Regions from separate parts of the Mesorhizobium salmacidum genome, predicted to be linked through region 4. Evidence: predicted binding sites of a transcription regulator. Region 4 holds the regulator's gene; each other region holds the start of a gene.
What was found. Region 4 encodes LexA, which represses DNA repair genes until DNA is damaged. Its sites were predicted from a motif close to TGTTCNNNNTGTGTTCNG; they were not measured.
Positions count from the first base shown of each region.

Region 1: O7A60_RS24000 (DUF3072 domain-containing protein) is a predicted target of LexA. The motif match lies at 2,531-2,548, and genes of this name have one in related genera.
Region 2: parE (DNA topoisomerase IV subunit B) is a predicted target of LexA. The motif match lies at 2,379-2,396, and genes of this name have one in related genera.
Region 3: O7A60_RS21230 (PA0069 family radical SAM protein) is a predicted target of LexA. The motif match lies at 2,395-2,412, and genes of this name have one in related genera.

Region 1 covers NZ_JAPYKS010000020.1:3,458-8,325, reverse strand. Annotated here, with positions in the region: gene O7A60_RS24025 (NAD(P)/FAD-dependent oxidoreductase) at 1-380, opposite strand, end outside; gene O7A60_RS24020 (hypothetical protein) at 528-770, opposite strand; gene O7A60_RS24015 (hypothetical protein) at 1,107-1,241, opposite strand; gene O7A60_RS24010 (DUF1236 domain-containing protein) at 1,400-1,699, shown strand; gene O7A60_RS24005 (hypothetical protein) at 1,999-2,250, opposite strand; gene O7A60_RS24000 (DUF3072 domain-containing protein) at 2,584-2,799, shown strand; gene O7A60_RS23995 (low affinity iron permease family protein) at 2,919-3,299, opposite strand; gene O7A60_RS23990 (SIS domain-containing protein) at 4,007-4,495, shown strand.
Region 2 covers NZ_JAPYKS010000010.1:18,768-23,635, forward strand. Annotated here, with positions in the region: gene O7A60_RS15025 (type II and III secretion system protein family protein) at 1-1,215, opposite strand, end outside; gene cpaB (Flp pilus assembly protein CpaB) at 1,306-2,229, opposite strand; gene parE (DNA topoisomerase IV subunit B) at 2,467-4,524, shown strand; gene O7A60_RS15040 (FUSC family protein) at 4,569-4,868, shown strand, end outside.
Region 3 covers NZ_JAPYKS010000016.1:65,449-70,316, reverse strand. Annotated here, with positions in the region: gene O7A60_RS21255 (S49 family peptidase) at 1-36, shown strand, start outside; gene O7A60_RS21250 (membrane protein) at 120-305, shown strand; gene O7A60_RS21245 (4-(cytidine 5'-diphospho)-2-C-methyl-D-erythritol kinase) at 332-1,219, shown strand; gene moaB (molybdenum cofactor biosynthesis protein B) at 1,221-1,775, shown strand; gene O7A60_RS21235 (glycosyltransferase) at 1,808-2,335, opposite strand; gene O7A60_RS21230 (PA0069 family radical SAM protein) at 2,487-3,641, shown strand; gene O7A60_RS21225 (ribonuclease HII) at 3,794-4,492, shown strand; gene O7A60_RS21220 (F0F1 ATP synthase subunit B) at 4,611-4,868, opposite strand, start outside.
Region 4 covers NZ_JAPYKS010000009.1:143,033-147,900, forward strand. Annotated here, with positions in the region: gene O7A60_RS14420 (ComEC/Rec2 family competence protein) at 1-1,644, shown strand, start outside; gene lexA (transcriptional repressor LexA) at 1,638-2,381, opposite strand; gene O7A60_RS14430 (GntR family transcriptional regulator) at 2,789-3,562, opposite strand; gene O7A60_RS14435 (ABC transporter substrate-binding protein) at 3,716-4,702, shown strand; gene O7A60_RS14440 (ABC transporter ATP-binding protein) at 4,761-4,868, shown strand, end outside.

The DNA of each region.
Region 1 (4,868 bases), on a different contig from region 4:
GTGTCGATAATTCCGGTCGACAGGAAGACCTTACGCGCGCGGATTGTGCCGATCGAGGTCTCAGCGTCAAAGCCTCCGTCGGCAGAGGCCACCGAAAAGACTTGCCCCCGCATCACGGTTGCTCCGTACAAGCTCGCGTGACGTCGGAGCCGATCCAGAAGATCGGGGCCACTTATCCCTTCGGGAAAGCCCGGACAGTTATGGCTCCTCGGGATCAGGGCGGCACGGGGATCGCCGGCATCGACCACCAGCACGCGATGGCGGAAGCGGGCAAGATACTGGGCCGCGGTCAGTCCCCCCGGCCCGCCTCCGACGATCAGCACGTCTTCGGCCTCGGCGTTCGGGTGACTGGCGTGGCTGTCATGCCTGGTTTGTTCCATTGGTGGTGAACTATCTGGATTGTTCGATGTTCCAGCACGACACGACAAGCCAAGCGATCGCGCGCCAGTCTGGATCGAACTTGACTGGCGGCCCGGCTATTGAGAAATCCGGGCTTCAGAGCGATTGTGCGCACCTGACCGTCAACATCAGGCAGCGTTGCTGTCTTCCGTTTTCCAATCGCCCTGCCAACGCGCGCGCACGGCAATCATCAGCATGGCCGGTTCCGTCATCCCGGTCTGGAAAAGCCTGATCAGCTCTCTCGCGATGGAATGTGCTGCCGCGGTGTCCGGGAGAACGTCAAACTCCTGGCACATCGCGTCGAAGACCGCACGGAGCGTATCCAGATCATTGGGGTAGAAGGTGTCCGTGCGAATGGGCCGGTCAAGCATCAAGCGTCTCCAAACGAGCGAGAGTGCGATGGTCTCCCAAGCAGCGGAGCATTGCCCGCTGACCTCGCGTTTATGCGGCACAGCGCACGATCTGTCGCTAACCTATGATGTACCAAGCGAAGTCCGCGTACAAAGATTCAGGCCCGTGCTCATCCGCTGCCGCGCTCAAACCGCACGGAGCGGTTTCCGGGTCGAAGTAAGCCACCCTCCAGAAATCGTGTTGGTCGCCTCGATGAGTGCTGGTTAGAGGGCTCGCACGCCACACTTGCGAGCAGCGGGCGAGCCCTATCCGCGCAGGAAGGGACATAGCTGCGCGGATCCCGTTGGCCGCCCTCGTCATCCAAGAGCTACGCCGATTGCCAGGAGAGTAATCGCCATCGCGAAGACCGGTGCCAGCAACCAGCGTGCCTGGCCAATACTTTTTTCCATGACGCTTTCTCCAAATTTGCGGCGGTTAACGGCGCCAGTCATGTGACGGTTCCTGGTTTTGCTGAACGCAGACCTTTTCAGCATCATTCCAAGCCCAAAGTACGAGACGCAATCGGACTTAGGTACGGGCTCGGAACGTTTCGGATTCGGACACGTTGGGTCCGGGGCGATTATGCCCGAGCTCACAGGAAGGCTGTCACATGAGAATGCATTTCACCGCCGCCGCTGCTTCGTTTCTGCTCCTTGCCGGTGTCGGCGTCGCTGCAGCCCAGGACGTCGTTATCGCGCCTGAACAGGACACGGTCATTCAGGAGTACGTGCACAAGCAGCCCCTCGCGTCCGTGGAAGTCCCCGGCGTCGAACTCAGCGTCGGTGCCGCGCTTCCCGACACCGTCGAGCTTCGCGAAGTTCCCAACGTCAAGTACCGCTATGTCGTGGTCCACAACCGGACAGTTCTCGTGGACCCGGGCACCCGCAAGATCATCAAGGTCTATAACTGACCAAAGTGCGGGTAGGCCCGTCGCTGATTGGGGCGACGGGTTGTACCGATTCAGGAATGGCGATCAAGTGAGCTTCTCGCCATAGGCGAGGTTTGCGACAGCATCGACCATGACCGCAAATGCTGTCAACTTCCTCCCCATTCCGATATCCCGCCTTTTCGGCATTCCGATCACGCGTTCACCGGTTCGGCCGAAGCGCCGACTCGGCGACCGCTGCGGTGAACCCAAATAGGAAAGCTAGCGCTCACCTGGCGAGTTGCGCGGCAGACCATTGTGGGCGCGCTCTCCGGCGGTGAGCGTCAGTGGGAGGAAGGCCGGTGCTTTCTCAGCCTGGTAATCGCCGAGCGTCCGACGGTGATCACGCCGCCGCAGTCAGTCCGCACCGTCAACTTGTCGGCTTTGCGATCGATGCGGATGATGTCTCCAACAAGAACGACCTTATCTCCAGCACGGGTTTTAGGTGGAGGATCAACCGAATAGGGTCGGTCATACGATGGAATGTTTACTTTGGCGCGTCCGCTAGGCAGCATCGTGCTGACCGTACCCGTCAAGGTGACCTCGTCACCGATCTCAAATTCCCGGGACACGCTATAGTGTAGCATAGACCTCCTCCGGCGCGTTCCTGATATTAATGCCGGCAAACTGACTTGGTTGCGTGAAATCGCAAGTCTCTGCCCCGTTGCCTCCATTAGGCCGAGCACCCCTGTGCCAATGAGGCGGGTAGGAATTGCCGACGCCGCCGATGAATGCATGGATTGATCGCCGCCCATCCAGCGCGCCCCTCAGGGCTGGCTATCTTGTCGAGAACCGCGGCTCGTGACAATTCCCTTACGGAACAAAAGGAGATCAGAGACATTCTCTCCTGCTCAGACAGGAGACCTCAAATGCAGAACCTAACCGACAATGCTGATGTTTCAGCCAATATTGACAAGGACCCTGATGAATGGGTTAGTGGAGACGATCCAATGACGCCATCGCAAGCCTCATACTTGAAGACCCTGAGTGAGCAGGCCGATGACGCCGCGAGCTTCGAACAAGGGCTTAGTAAGGCCGAGGCATCCAAGCGCATCGATGCCTTAAGGGCTAAGCTGAAACTCTAACCGAACCTCCCGCGCTAGCCGTTCAACGCTGGAGACGGCGCAGCGCGTCACTTTGACGGCGCACGATTGCGACTGCCCCACGAGCGGAGAAGGCCATTAGCCCATGTACCGTGACGCTGCTATGAGCGAGTCCGATCCTTCTTGCACGCGTCCCGGGATAGGGGCAGCACGTTCGATTGAGTCGCTTCCTCTTCGAGCATCACTAGCTTTGCCCGGATCTCCTCGGGTTCGGCGTGCTCTAACCCGACAACATCGTTTCTGGTCTCTTTCAATGAGACGACGATCTCATCGAGCTTGGCATGAAGGGCGGCGGTGTCCCGATAGCCTTGGATGAGCACAACGCCAGTGATCACGATGGCCGCTACCGACAGGGCATAGGTAACGGCATTCGTTAGGCCGAACGGTACCAGCGCGGTAAACAGCACCATCGCTACAACCATGACATAAAAGCCAGGTGGGCGCGAAAGGAAGTCGGCCGTCAGAAAGAGGATGCGATTCATGAGGGGGTTCCTGTCGCGTACTCCTTCACGGTTGCGCCAAGGTGAAGAGGGCAACCAGCGCAGCGATAGCAACACAGATCGGTACAGCCGCGAACAGTCCAATCTCAAGGATACGCGTCTCATTATTGCTGAACATCGTGTAACCTCAGTGTATTTGAGGGAACAATGACCAACGATGAGGTCGGTTCCGAATGTTCACATGGGATAGGACCATTGCGGAATTCCATACGACCAAGGTCCAACTCATCAGCCCTCGGCCATGCCTGGAACATCAAACTGCAGTTAAGCGATCGTGTCGAAGCTATGCGGATTTCAAAGGGCGGGTGAAACTGGCAGCCCCGATACGCTGGCTGCACGCGTGGGCAAGCTCAGGGCCAAAATGAAGGCGGCCGAGATCGGGAAGGCGAATTGAAGGGCTTTCAGAAAGTCGTAGCCATCCTCATCCTAAAGGGTGGGCTGGGATGGATGCAGGCGACGATCTGATCCCTGCTCCTTCCTCAATGGTCCGCCAGACGACGCCGTCCCGCAGCCTAAGCATTCACGGCAATCGTGCACAGCGAAGTCCGTTAACGATAGTGCCGATTTCGCCGAGGCTTCACTAGACCACAAAAGCTTTGACAATGCAGTGGCCTTGGTCGCGCACGCCCAGGAGGATGGAAAGCAGATCATCACGCTTGGAAATGGTGGCAGTTCCCTGACAGCGCTGCATTTCATCACGGACTGGAATAAGAGTATCTATCTATCTATCTACAAAACGCCCTTTTCGTGGTCGGACGCTGGTCGACAATGTGGGCCTTACATTCGCGTACGCGAATGATGTTTCTTTCCAAGATGTGTTTGTCGAGCAACTGAAGAACATTCTCAATGAGGGCGACTTAGTCATTGCAATTTCGGGAAGCGGAAACTCGGAAAACGTTTTGCGTGCCGTTCGATACGCCAATGATCATGGCGCAGTTACGTTGGGTCTTTGTGGATATGGCGGAGGTACGCTCAGGCAAATCGCCCAACACGTGGTTTGGGTCAACGTGAATGACATGCAACTAGCGGAAGATATACATTCTATGTTCGGTCACGTCGTTATGCAGTGTCTTTGTTTTGCAAGCACCCAAAAGTGGGGCGATCAGCAACGACCGGGCGGCGCTGCCCAGTGCATCAATCCAAATGAGGCTGCAGCCGAAGCGGGCTGGCAATCCTAATCGAGAACAAGCGATGACGCATTATCGGCTATACGTTCTGGACGAACACGGTCAATTCAAGGGCGGGGTCGACCTTGCCTGCATGGACGATGCTGCAGCGAAAGAGCACGCCAGGCAGTTAGCGGACGCCCACGAGGTGGAGCTTTGGCGACTGGTTGCGCGATTCAAAGCAGACAATCCGCGCGGTTCGCCCGGGGCGGGGAAGCGCTCACGCGCCGTAGAGCCACATTCGAGCCATTTCAACAAGCCGCTTAAGCGTCCCTACTCTCCCTTTGGATCCGGTTGGGCGTCTTGGCGCTGTCCAGAACTTCAAAGGGATGATTCCGATGCAAGCACGTGGGCGTTGCTATGAACGGCCACTGTAGGGGAGCTA
Region 2 (4,868 bases), on a different contig from region 4:
AGCCATTTTCTTCGACGGGTCGACCGGCTTGACCAGATAAGGTGTGACGATGATGACCAGGTCGGTCTCGCGCCGCTGATAGGATTTCGACGAGAACAGCGACCCCAGCACCGGCATCTTGCCGAGACCGGGAATGCGCGACGTGGTGATGTCGTTCTGGGATTGCAGCAGCCCGGCGATCATGAAGCTCTGGCCGTTCTTCAGGTCGACCGAGGTCTTGGCGCGGCGCACGATGAACCCCGGCACCGAAATGTTGCCGATATTGTAGGACGCCGAAGCGTCGATCGAGGAGACTTCCGGCGCGATGTCGAGGCTGACCAACCCGTCCTTCAGCACGGTCGGCGTAAAGTCCAGGCTGACGCCGTATTTCTTGTAGCTGACGGAGATCTTCCCATTGTCCTCGGAAACCGGGATCGGGAATTCGCCGCCGGCAAGAAAGCTCGCCGTTTCGCCGGATCGGGCAATCAGGTTCGGTTCGGCCAGCCTTCGTGCAAGGCCGCGCTCCTCCAACGCCTTGATGGCGATGTCGATCGAGACGCCATTGGACAGCAGCCGGCCAATGATCTCGCCAGTCCCCGCCGCCGGCACCGAGCCCGGATCGAGAGAGACATCGCGACCGCCGAAGCCGTAGGCGAAATTGGCGCTGTATTTCGCGCCCAGGTCCTGCCCGGCCTGGCGGTTGATCTCGACGAAGCGGACATTGAGCTGGACCTGCTGCGACGAGGAGATATTGACCGAATTGATCACCTCCTCATTGCCGGAGAAGCGGGTGGCGATCTTGTTTGCCTTTTCGGCGGCGACCGCGTCATCCGCCTCGCCCGACAGCACCACGCGGCCATTGGCCGAGCCGACCTTGATCTTGGCGTCCGGCACGCTGGCACGGATGGTGCTCGCCAATTGGTCGGTGTCGAGCGTCACTTCGATGTCTACGGTGCCGACGAGCTGCTTCTTCTCGTCGAACAGCGCAATGCCGGTGGTGCCGAGATTGTTGCCCAGCACATAGAAGGATTTGTCGGTCAGCGGGTTGACGTTGGCGATCTCCGGATCGCCGATGACGATCTGATAGAAGGCCGCGCTCGTCATGATCGTCTTGGGCTTGCCCTTCGCGACCTTGATCGAGGCATTCCTGGTCGACGAGACATAGACGATGTCGTTGTCCGCCCTGGCCGCGCCAACGAAGGCGAGCATGCCGCTCGCGGCCAGTGAAGCCGCCATGGCCAAGGCGCGCACGAAACGCAACAGATTCGTCATTCGATATAGGGTGTGCATCACCATGATCCCGTCCCGCCCGGTCCCCACCGGTCTTTACTTCTGGTCCCGCGAAGGGACTTGGTATTCCTCGGCCTGCGTGCCGCGCGTCACGATGACCGTCTTGAATTTCGGCTTCTCCGGCTCCTTGGCGATGGCATCGAACAAGGAGCCGGCGGCGGCCTGGGCATTGGAAGCCACGGATCCGCCGAAGGACGAGATGGTGGTGACGCCGTTCTTGCCGTCGCCGCCTTCGCTGGCGGAGCGCAGCGACAGCGACAGCGTGCCTACCGTGCGGGCAAGCGCCACTTTCTGCGCGCCTTCGGTCGTCACCTCGAGGGTCACGGAATTGGCCACCTGCGGCGTCGTCTGGCGCTCGTCGGCGCCCTGCCCGACGCTCAGCACCTTGGCGTCGGCAACGACGATCTCCGAGGTGATGGTCGAGCCGGCCGCGCCTTGCGCGTTCTTGGCGACTTCCTGGATTTCGCCGGCATCGCGGGTGAGCACGACATCGACCCGGTCGCCCGGCGTGACGAAGCCACCGACCCCAGCGATCTCGTCGGTGCGGATGGTGACCGCCCGCATTCCGGGCGTCAGCATATTGGACAGCGTCGCGCGACCGTTCGGTCCCGACAGCTTGGTGAGCAGCAACGGCTCGTTGACCTCGATCGGCGACAGCACGACCCGGCCGCCTTCGCCGAGCAATCCATCGATGGTGGCAAAGGCGCCCTGCGGCAGGGACTCCTGCGGCCACGGGATTTCGCTGAGTTTGGCGCGGTCGAGCTCCATGCCATAGCGCAACGGCGCATTGGCCACCACGATCGTCTTGAACTCTATTTTGGGTGCTGGAGCGGAGATCGACGCCGTTTTCTCCTGCGCATCGGCCTTGGCCTGGCTCTTGACCCAGAAATCCGCGGCAAAGATCGAGATCGCGCCGAAAACGGCGGCGATGCCGATCATCGTTATGGCCTTGCCCCTCACGCCGAAACCCCTGATGCCCGTCGTTTCTTGTTATGTTGGGCTCACGCTAGTCCGCATTGGTAAAGAATCGGGAATCTTGTGCGGTGGCATTCGACCGATTTCCGCCTGCTTGGTTATCGAATGGTTTTAGGGTAAGAGGGGTTAAATCCCCGAACGTAACAGGAACCTCCGTCGCCTGGCGCCAAAAAGCGTGGCAGTATCGACGTGTGATTCGCAGCACCGGACCCTATGGTTGGCATGGACGACAACAACGATCTCTTCGGCAATCTGGGCAAGCAGCAGCAACCGGTTCGCACGCCGGCGCGCCCGGCCGACCCGCTGGTGCAAGCGGCCGCCAGGCGCCCGGCCGCTGCCAAGGATGGCAGCGAGGGTTACAGCGCCGCCGACATCGAGGTGCTCGAAGGCCTGGAGCCGGTGCGCCGGCGGCCGGGCATGTATATTGGCGGCACAGACGACAAGGCGATGCACCATCTGTTCGCCGAGGTCATCGACAATTCGATGGACGAAGCGGTTGCCGGCCACGCCACCTTCATCGATGTCGAGCTTTCAGCCGATGGTTATCTCACTGTCACCGACAATGGCCGCGGCATCCCGGTTGATCCACATCCGAAATTCAAGAAGCCCGCGCTCGAAGTGATCATGACGACGCTGCATTCGGGCGGCAAGTTCGATTCCAAGGTCTATGAGACATCAGGTGGCCTGCACGGCGTCGGCGTTTCCGTCGTCAACGCCCTGTCGGATCATCTCGAAGTCGAAGTCGCGCGCGGCCGCCAGCTCTATCGCCAACGCTTTTCACGTGGCATTCCGGTAAGCGGTCTGGAGCACCTGGGCGAGGTGCACAACCGCCGCGGCACCAGGACGCGTTTCCACCCCGACGAGCAGATTTTCGGCAAGGGCGCGGCATTCGAGCCGGCGCGGCTCTACCGCATGACGCGTTCGAAGGCCTATCTGTTCGGCGGCGTCGAAATCCGCTGGACCTGCGATCCCTCCCTGATCAAGGAAAAGGATCAGACACCGGCCAAGGCGGAATTCCATTTCCCCGGCGGCCTCAAGGATTATCTGAAAGCGTCGCTCGGCGACGAATTCCAGGTGACGCGCGAAATCTTCGCCGGCAAGAGCGACAAGCAAGGCGGCCATGGCTCGCTCGAATGGGCGGTGACCTGGTTTGGCGGCGACGGCTTCATCAATTCCTACTGCAACACCATCCCGACCGGTGAAGGCGGCACCCACGAGGCCGGCTTCCGCAACGTGCTGACGCGCGGCCTGCGCGCCTATGCCGACCTCGTCGGCAACAAACGCGCGTCGATCGTCACCTCGGAAGACGTCATGATCTCGGCCGCCGGCATGCTGTCGGTGTTCATCCGCGAGCCGGAATTCGTCGGCCAGACCAAGGACAGGCTGGCGACGATCGAAGCGATACGCATCGTCGAGACCGCGATCCGTGACCCGTTCGACCATTGGCTGGCCGACAATCCGCAGGAAGCCTCGAAGCTGCTCGACTGGGTGATCGCGCGCGCCGATGAGCGGGTGCGCCGCCGCCAGGAAAAAGAGGTGTCGCGCAAGAGCGCTGTGCGCAAGCTGCGCTTGCCGGGCAAGCTCGCCGATTGCACGCAGAACGCGGCGGCAGGTGCCGAACTCTTCATCGTCGAAGGCGATTCCGCGGGCGGCTCGGCAAAGCAGGCGCGCGATCGCGCCAGCCAGGCCGTCTTGCCGCTGCGTGGAAAAATCCTCAACGTCGCCAGCGCCGGCAATGACAAGCTGGCCGCCAACCAGCAGATATCGGACCTGATCCAGGCGCTCGGCTGCGGCACGCGGTCAAAGTACCGTGACGAGGATTTGCGCTACGACCGCGTGATCATCATGACCGACGCCGACGTCGACGGCGCCCACATCGCTTCGCTGCTGATCACCTTTTTCTACCAGGAGATGCCGGCGCTGGTACGCGGCGGCCATCTCTACCTGGCGGTGCCGCCGCTTTACTCGATCAGGCAAGGCGGCAAGGTCGCCTACGCCCGCGACGACGCGCACAAGGACGAGCTTCTGCGCACCGAATTCACCGGGCGCGGCAAGGTCGAGCTCGGCCGCTTCAAGGGCCTGGGCGAGATGATGGCTGCGCAGCTCAAGGAAACCACCATGGACCCGAGAAAGCGCACGTTGCTCAGGGTCGATGTGAACGAAATCGATTCTGCCACCAAGGACAGGGTCGATGAGCTGATGGGCACCAAGCCCGAAGCTCGCTTCCGCTTCATCCAGGAACGCGCCGAATTCGCCGAGACGGAAGTGCTGGATATCTAGCCGCTGGCGAATTTAGCTTGCGTTCCTGACATGGAGACCAGCATGTGACCTGGGCGCGGCTGAAAACCTATTTCGAGACGAGCCTGGCCGGGCTGACGCAACCGACGCGCTCCGACTGGATTTTCGCCCTGCGCACCGTTTCAGCCGGCATGATCGCGCTTCTCGTCGCCTATGCGCTGAAGCTCGACCATCCGCAATGGGCGATGATGACGGTGTTCATCGTCGCCCAGCCGGTTGCCGGCATGGTGCTGGCGAAAGGCTTCTACCGGCTGCTCGGCACGCTTGCCGGGGGTATCGCGGCAGTCGGCATCACCACGGCGTTCGGCACCGGCCCCTGGATTCTG
Region 3 (4,868 bases), on a different contig from region 4:
GAAGAGCGCGCATTGTGGGCGCGCTTCGGGCTTTGAAAAAGCCATGAAAGCGTCTAGCATGGTTGCCCGAAAGACCCGACCGGCCGCCGTTACCGGCCCAGCGTGGTAGGAGTTTTGACATGCCGCAACTCATTTTCTTTGCCGTCGTCGGCATTGCCGCCTATTTCGGCTACCGCACCTTCCTGCGCGAGGCTGAGCGCGTGACGGCCAAGGTACGGCGGACCGAAAAGCAGGCGGCCAACGGCGCGATGGGAACGCTGGTCAAGGATCCGAAGACCGGCGAATACCGGCTGGCCAAGGACTGACCCTCATTTCACTCGCAATCGAGACTGTGGAGTCCGGTCCGCATGTTCGGACATGGGCAGCACCCGCCAAGATAAACCTTGCCCTGCACGTCACCGGCAGGCGCCCCGACGGCTATCATCTCATCGAAAGCCTGGCTGTGTTCACGCGCTTTGGCGACAGGATCGAGATCGCGCCGGCTGAAGGCGACGATTTCACCGTATCCGGCCGCTACGCGCCGGACGTTCCGCCCGATGGTGACAATCTGGTGCTCAAGGCACGCGACGCGTTGCGGCAGGCCGCCGGTCTTCGGAGCACGCCGCCCGTGATCATCAGGCTCGAAAAGAACCTTCCAGTCGCGTCCGGCGTGGGCGGAGGGTCGAGCGACGCGGCGGCCGTGCTGCGCGGGCTGGCCGACAGCTGGGGGCTGGACATCGCTCGCGCCGAGCTGGCGCGGATCGGTCTCTCGCTTGGCGCCGATGTGCCGATGTGCCTGGCGGCAAAGCCGCTGGTGGCGCGCGGCATCGGTGAGGAGTTGTCGATGGTGGCGGATTTTTCGGCGCTGGGTTTGGTGCTGGTCAATCCGGGCACGCCGGTCTCGACGGCGGAAATCTTCGCAGCACTGTCCCGGCGCGACAATGAGCCATTGCCGCCGCTGCCGCGCAGCATCGAGTTTCACAGCCTGCGCAACTGGCTGGAGATCACCCGCAACGATCTCGAACCTGCGGCCCTTGCGATGCGGCCCGCCATAGGCAGGGCGCTTTCATGGCTTGATAAGGCGGGATCGGGTTTTTCACGAATGTCCGGATCGGGCGCGACATGCTTCGGCCTGTTCGAGACCGGCAATGTCGCCAAGCGCGCAGCCGCCGAGATCCGCAGCCGCCAGCCCGACTGGTTCGTCGCGGCAACACGCAGCATTGCATCGGAGGCTGAGTGAGATGGCCAGGATTGACGAGAGCCGTGCCTTCATTCCGGTGCGCATCGCGGTGCTGACGGTTTCCGACACACGCAGCCTCGCCAACGACAAATCCGGCCAGACGCTGGCCGATCGCATCACCGAGGCCGGCCACATCCTGGCCGGCCGGGATATCGTCACCGACGACCGCGAAAAAATCCGTGACACCGTTCTGGCGTGGTCGCGGGACAAGGCCATCGACGTCGTGATCACCACCGGCGGAACCGGTTTCACCGGCCGCGATGTGACGCCCGAGGCGCTGGAGCCGATCTTTGAAAAGCGCATGGATGGCTTTTCGGAAGTTTTCCACCGCATCTCCTACGACAAGATCGGCACCTCGACGATCCAGAGCCGAGCGACCGGCGGCGTCGTCAACGCGACTTTCGTCTTCGTGCTGCCGGGCTCGCCCGGCGCCTGCAAGGATGCCTGGGACGGCATCCTCAAGGCACAGCTCGACTACCGGCACATGCCCTGCAACTTCGTCGAGATCATGCCGCGCCTGGACGAACATCTGCGGCGCGGCAAATCGGCCCCTTAAAAAGCAACGCCACGCAGAGCAGCTGCAAAAAATCACCTCGGAGAGCGCTGTGCCTGCCTCGGTGGCGCCACCCAGATCTCGGCGTCGAGCTTCTTTGTCGCCAAGCCGCGCGCCAACGCCTCGGCGGTGCCGGCTTTTTTGGACAGAGGTGCCGCCTGCCGCTTGCTGATCACCAGTCCGTCGGCGAGAGCACGGTTTGCGGAAAAGACCCGGGCCAGGAACGGCGTACGGCTGCCCCGCGCCCGGGAGAACCGGGCGGCCATGGTCTGCCTAGCCGTATGGGCGACGACCGCGTCGATCCAGCCCTCTACCAGCCTCGCACCCGGTTCGAGAAACAGCAGCCAGTCACCCTTGGCCTGGCGGATGCCGGCGGCGATGCCGCCGCTCCCCACATAGTGGCAGCCGGCATGCTCGGCGACACGATGCGTGTGGTCGGTGGAGCCGTTGTCGCAGACGACGACCTCTCGCACCACGCCCTCGACCGCGCCGCCAATCAGCGTCGCCAACGTGCGGGCGAGACCCTCCTCGTCATTATGCGTTTCGATGAGAACACTGAGCATCGTGAGCCGAATAGCGGAAACCACTGACCGACGCCAGTTTTTGCATCGCGCCATAGAAAAGTTCTTGATTTGTTCTCATCAATAAAATAGGAATAATTTCATGAGCAGAGCGATTCGACACAACATGGACAGTCCCTGGGAGCGGGCGAAGATGGAACCGATCATGCGCGCCGATATTGCGGCCTTCGGAGCAGGACGAGCCGAGATGGCCAACGCGATGATCGAGCAGAGTGGCATGCGGGTCCGTCCGGACCGCAACCGTGGCCGATCGGCGGGCATCAATCCGTCCGGCCGGTTCGAACCCGTCAGCCGGCATGTCTTCGACGATGGCTGGAGTTCGCTGGAGGAGTTGCCTCCGTTCAAGACCGAGGTGCAGGTGGAGAAGCCGCGCACCATCATCACCCGCAACGAATCGCCCGACATCTCCTTCGACCGGTCGATCAATCCCTATCGCGGTTGCGAGCACGGTTGCGTCTATTGCTTCGCGCGGCCGACGCATTCGTTCATGGGCCTGTCGCCGGGCCTGGATTTCGAATCCAAGCTGTTCGCCAAGCCGGATGCGGCACGCCTGCTCGACAAGGAGTTGTCGAAGGATGGCTACCAGCCGCGCACCATCGCCATCGGCACCAACACCGATCCTTACCAGCCGATCGAGAAGCAGTACCGGATCATGCGCGAAATCCTCGAAGTGCTGGAGGCACGCGGTCATCCGGTCGGCATCGTCACCAAGTCAGCCCTGGTGGTGCGCGACATCGACATTCTGTCGCGCATGGCCGAGCGCGGGCTCGCCAAGGTGGCGCTGTCGGTGACGACGCTTGACCGCATGCTGGCCAGGACGATGGAGCCCCGCGCATCGACGCCGACCAAGCGGCTGGAAGCGATCAGGCAGCTTTCGGAAGCCGGTATCCCGGCTTCGGTGATGGTGGCGCCGATCATTCCGGGCCTGACCGACCAGGAGATGGAACGCATCCTCGACTCGGCACACCATGCCGGTGCGCGCGAGGCCGGCTATGTGGTGCTGCGCCTGCCGCTGGAGGTCAGCCCGATCTTCAAGGACTGGCTGCTGCGCCACTATCCCGACCGCTATCGCCACGTGATGTCGCTGATCCGTTCGATGCGCGACGGCAAGGACTACGATTCGGAGTGGGGCAAGCGCATGAAGGGCGCCGGACCTTATGCCTGGCAGATCGGCCGGCGCTTCGAGATCACCGCCAAGCGGCTCGGCCTCAATGCCGAACGGCGCACGCTGCGGACCGACCAGTTCGTCGCGGCCGGTAAGGACCAGGAGCAGTTGATGCTGCTCTGAAGCCGAAAGACACCGCGGCTGTTCATTGCCGCCCTGCAAAAAGATCCCGTCCGGCCTGCCCCGGCCTGCAGACGGTGCCCTCCCGGTACGGCGCCCCACCCGACCCGGAGGGACTTGCGGAGAATCAGAGCCGATGCGAACCTCGCCGCAACATGGCTCGCGCGCGTTCTGATTCTCCGCCTCTCTTCGAAATCGTCGAGAAACCCGATTTCTCCTTCGAGACGAAGGCGATGGCCGATGGCCTGTGGCCGGTCGCAGGGATGGACGAAGCCGGCCGTGGCCCGCTGGCCGGGCCGGTGGTCGCGGCGGCAGTGGTGCTCGACCCCGCCAACATTCCCGAAGGGCTCGACGATTCCAAGCGGCTTAGCCACTTGCAGCGCGAAGCGCTGTTTCTGCGCATCATCGGTTCCGCGCTCGGCGTCTCGATGGCGTCGGTCAGCGCCGAGGGCATCGATGGCAGCAACATCCTCAAGGCGAGCCTCGAAGCGATGCGCCGCGCAGTGGTCGGGCTGCCCATCCAGGCAAAGCTCGCGCTGGCGGATGGACGCGACGTGCCGCCGGGACTGCCCTGCGAGGGGCGCGCGCTGATCAAGGGTGACCAACGCTCGCAGTCGATCGCCGCAGCCTCGATCGTGGCCAAAGTCATGCGCGACCGCATGATGTGCGGCTGCGGCAATCATCACGACCGCTACGGCTTCGAAGTCCATATGGGCTACGCCACGGTCCGGCACCGTACGGCGATCGAGGCGCATGGCCCCGTCGCTCGGCTGCACCGCACCTCGTTTGCGCCGTTCAGGTTGGGCGGCGCCGAGGTGACGGAAGAAGAAGAAAGCTTCGCCGGGCTGGAGTAAAACGACGGCAGCCGTGTCGGCCGATCTCCCCCCTTGTGGGGGAGATTGGCAGCGTTGACGCACTGCACAAAAAAGCCGCCAGGTTGCCCGGGCGGCTCTTCAATATTGGTCGTTCAGCTTAGTTCAGCTTCGCCTTCACATCCTGCAGCGCGGACTTGAACAGGTCGGCTCCGGCCTTGGCGTCGATCTTGCCGGCAAGCAGCACGCGTGCCGCCTCGACAGCGATGTCGACGGCGCTGGCGCGCACTTCGCCGATCGCTTCGCGTTCGGCCTGGCCGATCTTCTGCTCGGCAAGCGCGGTGCGCCTGGCAACGTAATCCTCGGTCTTCTTGTGGGCATCGGCGGCCAGCAGATCTGCCTCGCGCTTGGCGGCCGC
Region 4 (4,868 bases):
GTTGTCTCCGCCGAAGCCGGTGAGATGCCGCTGCCGGCACGCGTGTTTTCAGGCATCGAAAATGCCCGCGAAGCCATCGCCGACCACATCAGGGGCAGCATTGGCGGCGCCGAAGGCGAGATCGCGGCGGCGCTGATCGTCGGCGTGCGGGCCGGCATTCCCGATGAAGTCAACGAAGCGATGCGGCGCACCGGCATCTATCACATCATCTCGATTTCGGGTCTGCATATGGCCCTGGTGGCCGGCACCATCATGGGTCTGCTGCGCGGCGCCTTCGCGCTGTTTCCAGGCTTTTCCGCGCGCCGGCCGGTGAAGAAATACGCCGCCGCCGCCGCACTGTTTTCGATCGCCGCCTATCTCGTCATTTCGGGCGTCGTCGTCGCGGCCGAACGCAGCTTCATCATGCTGGCGGTGATGCTGATCGCCGTCTTGTTCGATCGCGCGGCGCTGACCATGCGCAATCTGGCGATCTCGGCGATCGCCGTTATCCTGGTTTCGCCGCACGAGGTCGTCGGCCCGAGTTTCCAGATGTCGTTCGCGGCAACCGCAGCCTTGGTTGGCGCCTATGCCGGCTGGGCCGACCACCATGCGGGAAAGACGAGGCCTCCGCCGCCAAAGCGATCCCTACCCGGATTTCTGACGCGAAAATTCCTCTTGGCGACAGGTGGATTGGCGATGACGTCCATCATCGCCGGCAGCGCGACGGCACTGTTTGCCATCTGGCATTTCCAGCGGGTGTCGCCGCTCAGCCTGTTCGCCAATCTGGCCGTCATGCCAATCGTGTCGATCGTGATGTTCCTGGCCGTCGCCAGCGCGTTGCTGATGCCGTTCGGGTTGGATTGGCCGGCTCTCTACCTCATGGGCAAGGGCCTGACAGCGATGATCGCCATATCGGCGTGGATATCGGAGCGCTCTCCGGTCGATGGAGTCGGACTGATTTCGCAGCAATCCGTGCTGCTGGTCACCGTCGCGCTGGTCATCGCGACGATGGCGACGACGTGGCTCCGGCTCACGGCGGTGCCATTCGCGCTTGCAGGTCTGTTGACTGTGTCGCACACGCGCACGCCCGATGTGCTGATCTCGGAAGATGCGCGGCTGGTGGCTCTGTCGATCGGCAATGGCGAACTGGCCGTCAACCGGGAACGTCCGAACGAATTCGCAGCCGACAATTGGAAACGCGCTCTGATCTCCGAAACAATCGTGAAACCGGAAATGTTCGAGAAGACGGACGGGCAATTCGATATTTCCGCTCCCACCGACCTGCCGCAGGGATCGCCGTTTTATTGCCGCGAAGGCCTGTGCCTTGCCAGGCACCCTTCCGGCGCGATCATCGCCTATGTCGAGGATCGCAAGAACACCTGGAAGGCCTGCGCTTTCGCCGACCTGATCGTCGTCAATGACGCGACCGCCTATGACGCCTGCCATAATCCGCTGGTTCTGGTCGTCACCAAACGCCAGCTCGCCCGCAAGGGGAGTGCCGCCGTTTTCTTCGATCCCCAATCGGCCACGACCCCGGCTGAGATCGAATTCGCCGTCGATGGACCGTACCGGCCCTGGCACGAGCAGCGAAAATTCTCACGCGAGGCGAGGGGGCTGGCCCCCTATAAAAAGGCCGACAAGCCCGATGGCAAGCCAGTTCAGTAGCGCCTGATCAGCCCGACGAGCTTGCCCTGCACCTTGACCCGATCCGGTCCGAAGATGCGTGTTTCGTAGGCTGGATTGGCGGCTTCGAGCGCGATCGAGGCGCCCTTGCGGCGGAACCGCTTCAGCGTTGCTTCCTCCTCGTCGACCAGCGCCACGATGATTTCGCCCGGACTTGCTGTATCGGCATTGCGGATGATGACCGTGTCGCCGTCGAAGATACCGGCCTCGATCATCGAGTCGCCCTTGACTTCCAGCGCATAGTGCTCGCCGCCCATGATCATGTCCGGCGGCACCGAAATCGAATGCGTCTGATGCTGGATGGCATCGATCGGCACACCGGCGGCGATACGACCCATGACCGGGATGGACACGGCTGAAACAGCATCGTCGTCGTTGCCGACCGCGGGCAGGCGCGAAGGCGCCGTCGCCGGCCTGATCTGGCGGCCGGGACTGCCTTGGCCAAGGCTGCCCTGGATGACGCTTGGCGAGAATTTCTTTGCCGAATTGAGGCCCGGCGCGATCGAGTCCGGCAGCCGCAGCACTTCCAGCGCGCGCGCCCGATTGGGTAGCCGGCGAATAAAGCCGCGTTCCTCCAGCGCCGTGATCAGGCGATGGATCCCCGACTTGGAGGCAAGATCGAGTGCTTCCTTCATCTCGTCGAAGGAGGGCGGTATTCCGCTTTCCTTGAGCCGTTCGTGGATGAACATCAGCAGTTCATGTTGCTTGCGTGTCAGCATGGCGGCCCCCAAGGCATTGAACGAAAGGTCTGAACCAGAATCGAAAAACAAACCCAGAACAAACACTATCCGTTCCAGTTGTGTTCCGCAACCATTTAAAGTTTAATGAATTTGTTAACGCGTCTGAAGTTTTTTGCCGAGACAGCGGACTGCGGCCGACCCTTTCCGCGATCGGCAGGCATTGAAATCGTTTTGGTTAATGGCCTGTGGCCTATCCATTGATGGGCCTTGGCATCAGTCTTTCGGAGGGCTCTTCGCGGGCGGATTGTACAATTTATGGATCCATTATTCGCGGAACGAAACGAAACCAAAACGCCAACGATTGGTAGCTTTGGGGCGGCGATGGATCCGGGCGTTTGGCCCATTCCGGCCAGCGCATGCCAATAGGCGTCGCGGAAGCGCTGAAGTCACCCGGAACCCGCTTTCAAGCTGCCGGCGCGGGCGGCGTATTTGGTCGCGCCGCTGTCTTCGCTGTGGACATAGACGTGCAGGGTATAGCCGATATGCGCCGTCATCAGCGCCTTGGCCCGCTCGACGTCACGATCGAGTGCAGCTTCCATGATCGCTGTATGGTGTTCGATCGCAATCGCTTCGCACAATGCCTCCATCGCCTCTTCATAACCGTCCTTCAGGCCAGCCGCGGCCCGCAATGTCGGCGCCAGGCCGAGAAAACGATGATGCCGTCGCAGCTGATCGGCGATGGTCGAGCGGAATCGCATGAGCCAATTGGAAGTCGCCGCGCTCAGCAGCGCCGCATGGAAAGCTTCGTGGTTCTCGTCCCATTTATCGACGGCCGCATCCGAAGGATCGTCGACCGCGGTCTTGCAACGGGAGAGCCGGTAGTGGGCGGTGACAACGGCATCCTCCCACTCCTTGCCGCCTTTTTCCATCGATTCGAGGAACAGGGGTATCTCGACCACCATCCTGGCGCGTGCCAGGTCCTCCAGTTCGGCCCGCGATACCGGAGCGACGGTAAAACCACGATTGCTGATGGCGGTGACCAGGCGTTCGGCCTCTAGCCGCGACAAGGCTTCGCGCAACGGCGTCCAGCCAACACCATAGGTGCCGCGCAGCGCACTCAGCTTGAGCGGGGCCCCGGGCATGAGGCGCGTCGTCAGGATATCGCGCCGCAACAGCTGATAGGCTGCCTCCGTCTTTGTGGAGATCGTTTGATCCTGCATCGCGGTCCATCCATCGTCTGCCAAAGAAAAATTATATATGATGTGGGGGCATGGCAAGAATTATATATAATGTTTGACACGGGTTGGCGGACTGACCATGATCGCCGCAGTAGCCGCGCTGCAAGCGGCGTCGATCAAATCTGGGAGGAAATGATGTTGAAGTCGAAATCCGCTTGGCTGTCGGGGTTGTTGTTGGCCGGCGCATTGATGGTGAGCGCCGGCAGTGCCGCCGCCGATCAAATCCGCATCGGCATCGCCAATTTTGGCGAGCATCCGCAATTGAACGCCGCCATAGCCGGCTTCAAGAAGGCGCTGACGGACAACGGCTTCGTCGACGGCAAGGACGTCGTCTATACGGAGAGCCATACCAATTTCGATGCATCGCTGGTGCCGCAGATGATCGCAAAGCTGCAGGCCGAGCAGCCCAAGCTGATCTACACCATCACCACGCCGGTCTCGCAGATCGCCAAGAAAGCGCTCGCGGGCTCCGGCATTCCGATCGTCTTTGCCGCGGTCACCGATCCGGTGGCGGCCAAGCTCGTGCCGTCGTGGGACTCCGGTGATGAAGGCATGACTGGCGCCACCGATCTTCAGGATGTTGCCGCGGTGATGGCCTTCACCAAGAAGCTGTTACCAAACGCCAAGCGTTTTGGTGTGCCTTACAATCCCGGTGAAGCCAACGACGTTGCTCTGATCGAAAAGATCAAGGCGGCGGCACCGGCCGCCGGTTTCGAGGTCGTGGAAGTCGGCATCGACAACGTCAATGACATTCAGCAACGCATCGCCTCGCTCGCCGGGAAAGCCGATGTGATCTACGGACCGACCTCGAACCTGATCCAGCCGGCGATCGCCGCTGTCTCCGCCGCCGCGCGCCAGGCCGGTATCCCGGTCGTCAACGCCGATGACAGCGCGGTCCGCAACGGCACCGTGCCGGCGAGCTTCGCGGTCAATTATACGCAGGTCGGGACCAACGCCGGGAACATCGCGGCCGAAATCCTCAAGGGCAAGGATCCCAAGACGATCGCGCCGTCACGCCCGGCCTACAAGGACCACATGGCGTTGATCTCGCGCAAGGCGATGGCTGCGTTCGGCATCGAGATACCGGCTTCAATGGCCGATTGCGGCTGCATCGTCGACTGACATCGGCGCTGTGAGGGTGACGGCGCGGGCGCTGTCACCCCGAGGTCAGGGAGGAACGATGCTCGAGATCCGATCCGCGCGTAAAGTATTCTACAAGGGCCAGGCTGACGAGAAGATCGCGCTGGACGGTCTCAGCCTATCGCTGGCCACAGGCGAGTTCGGCATC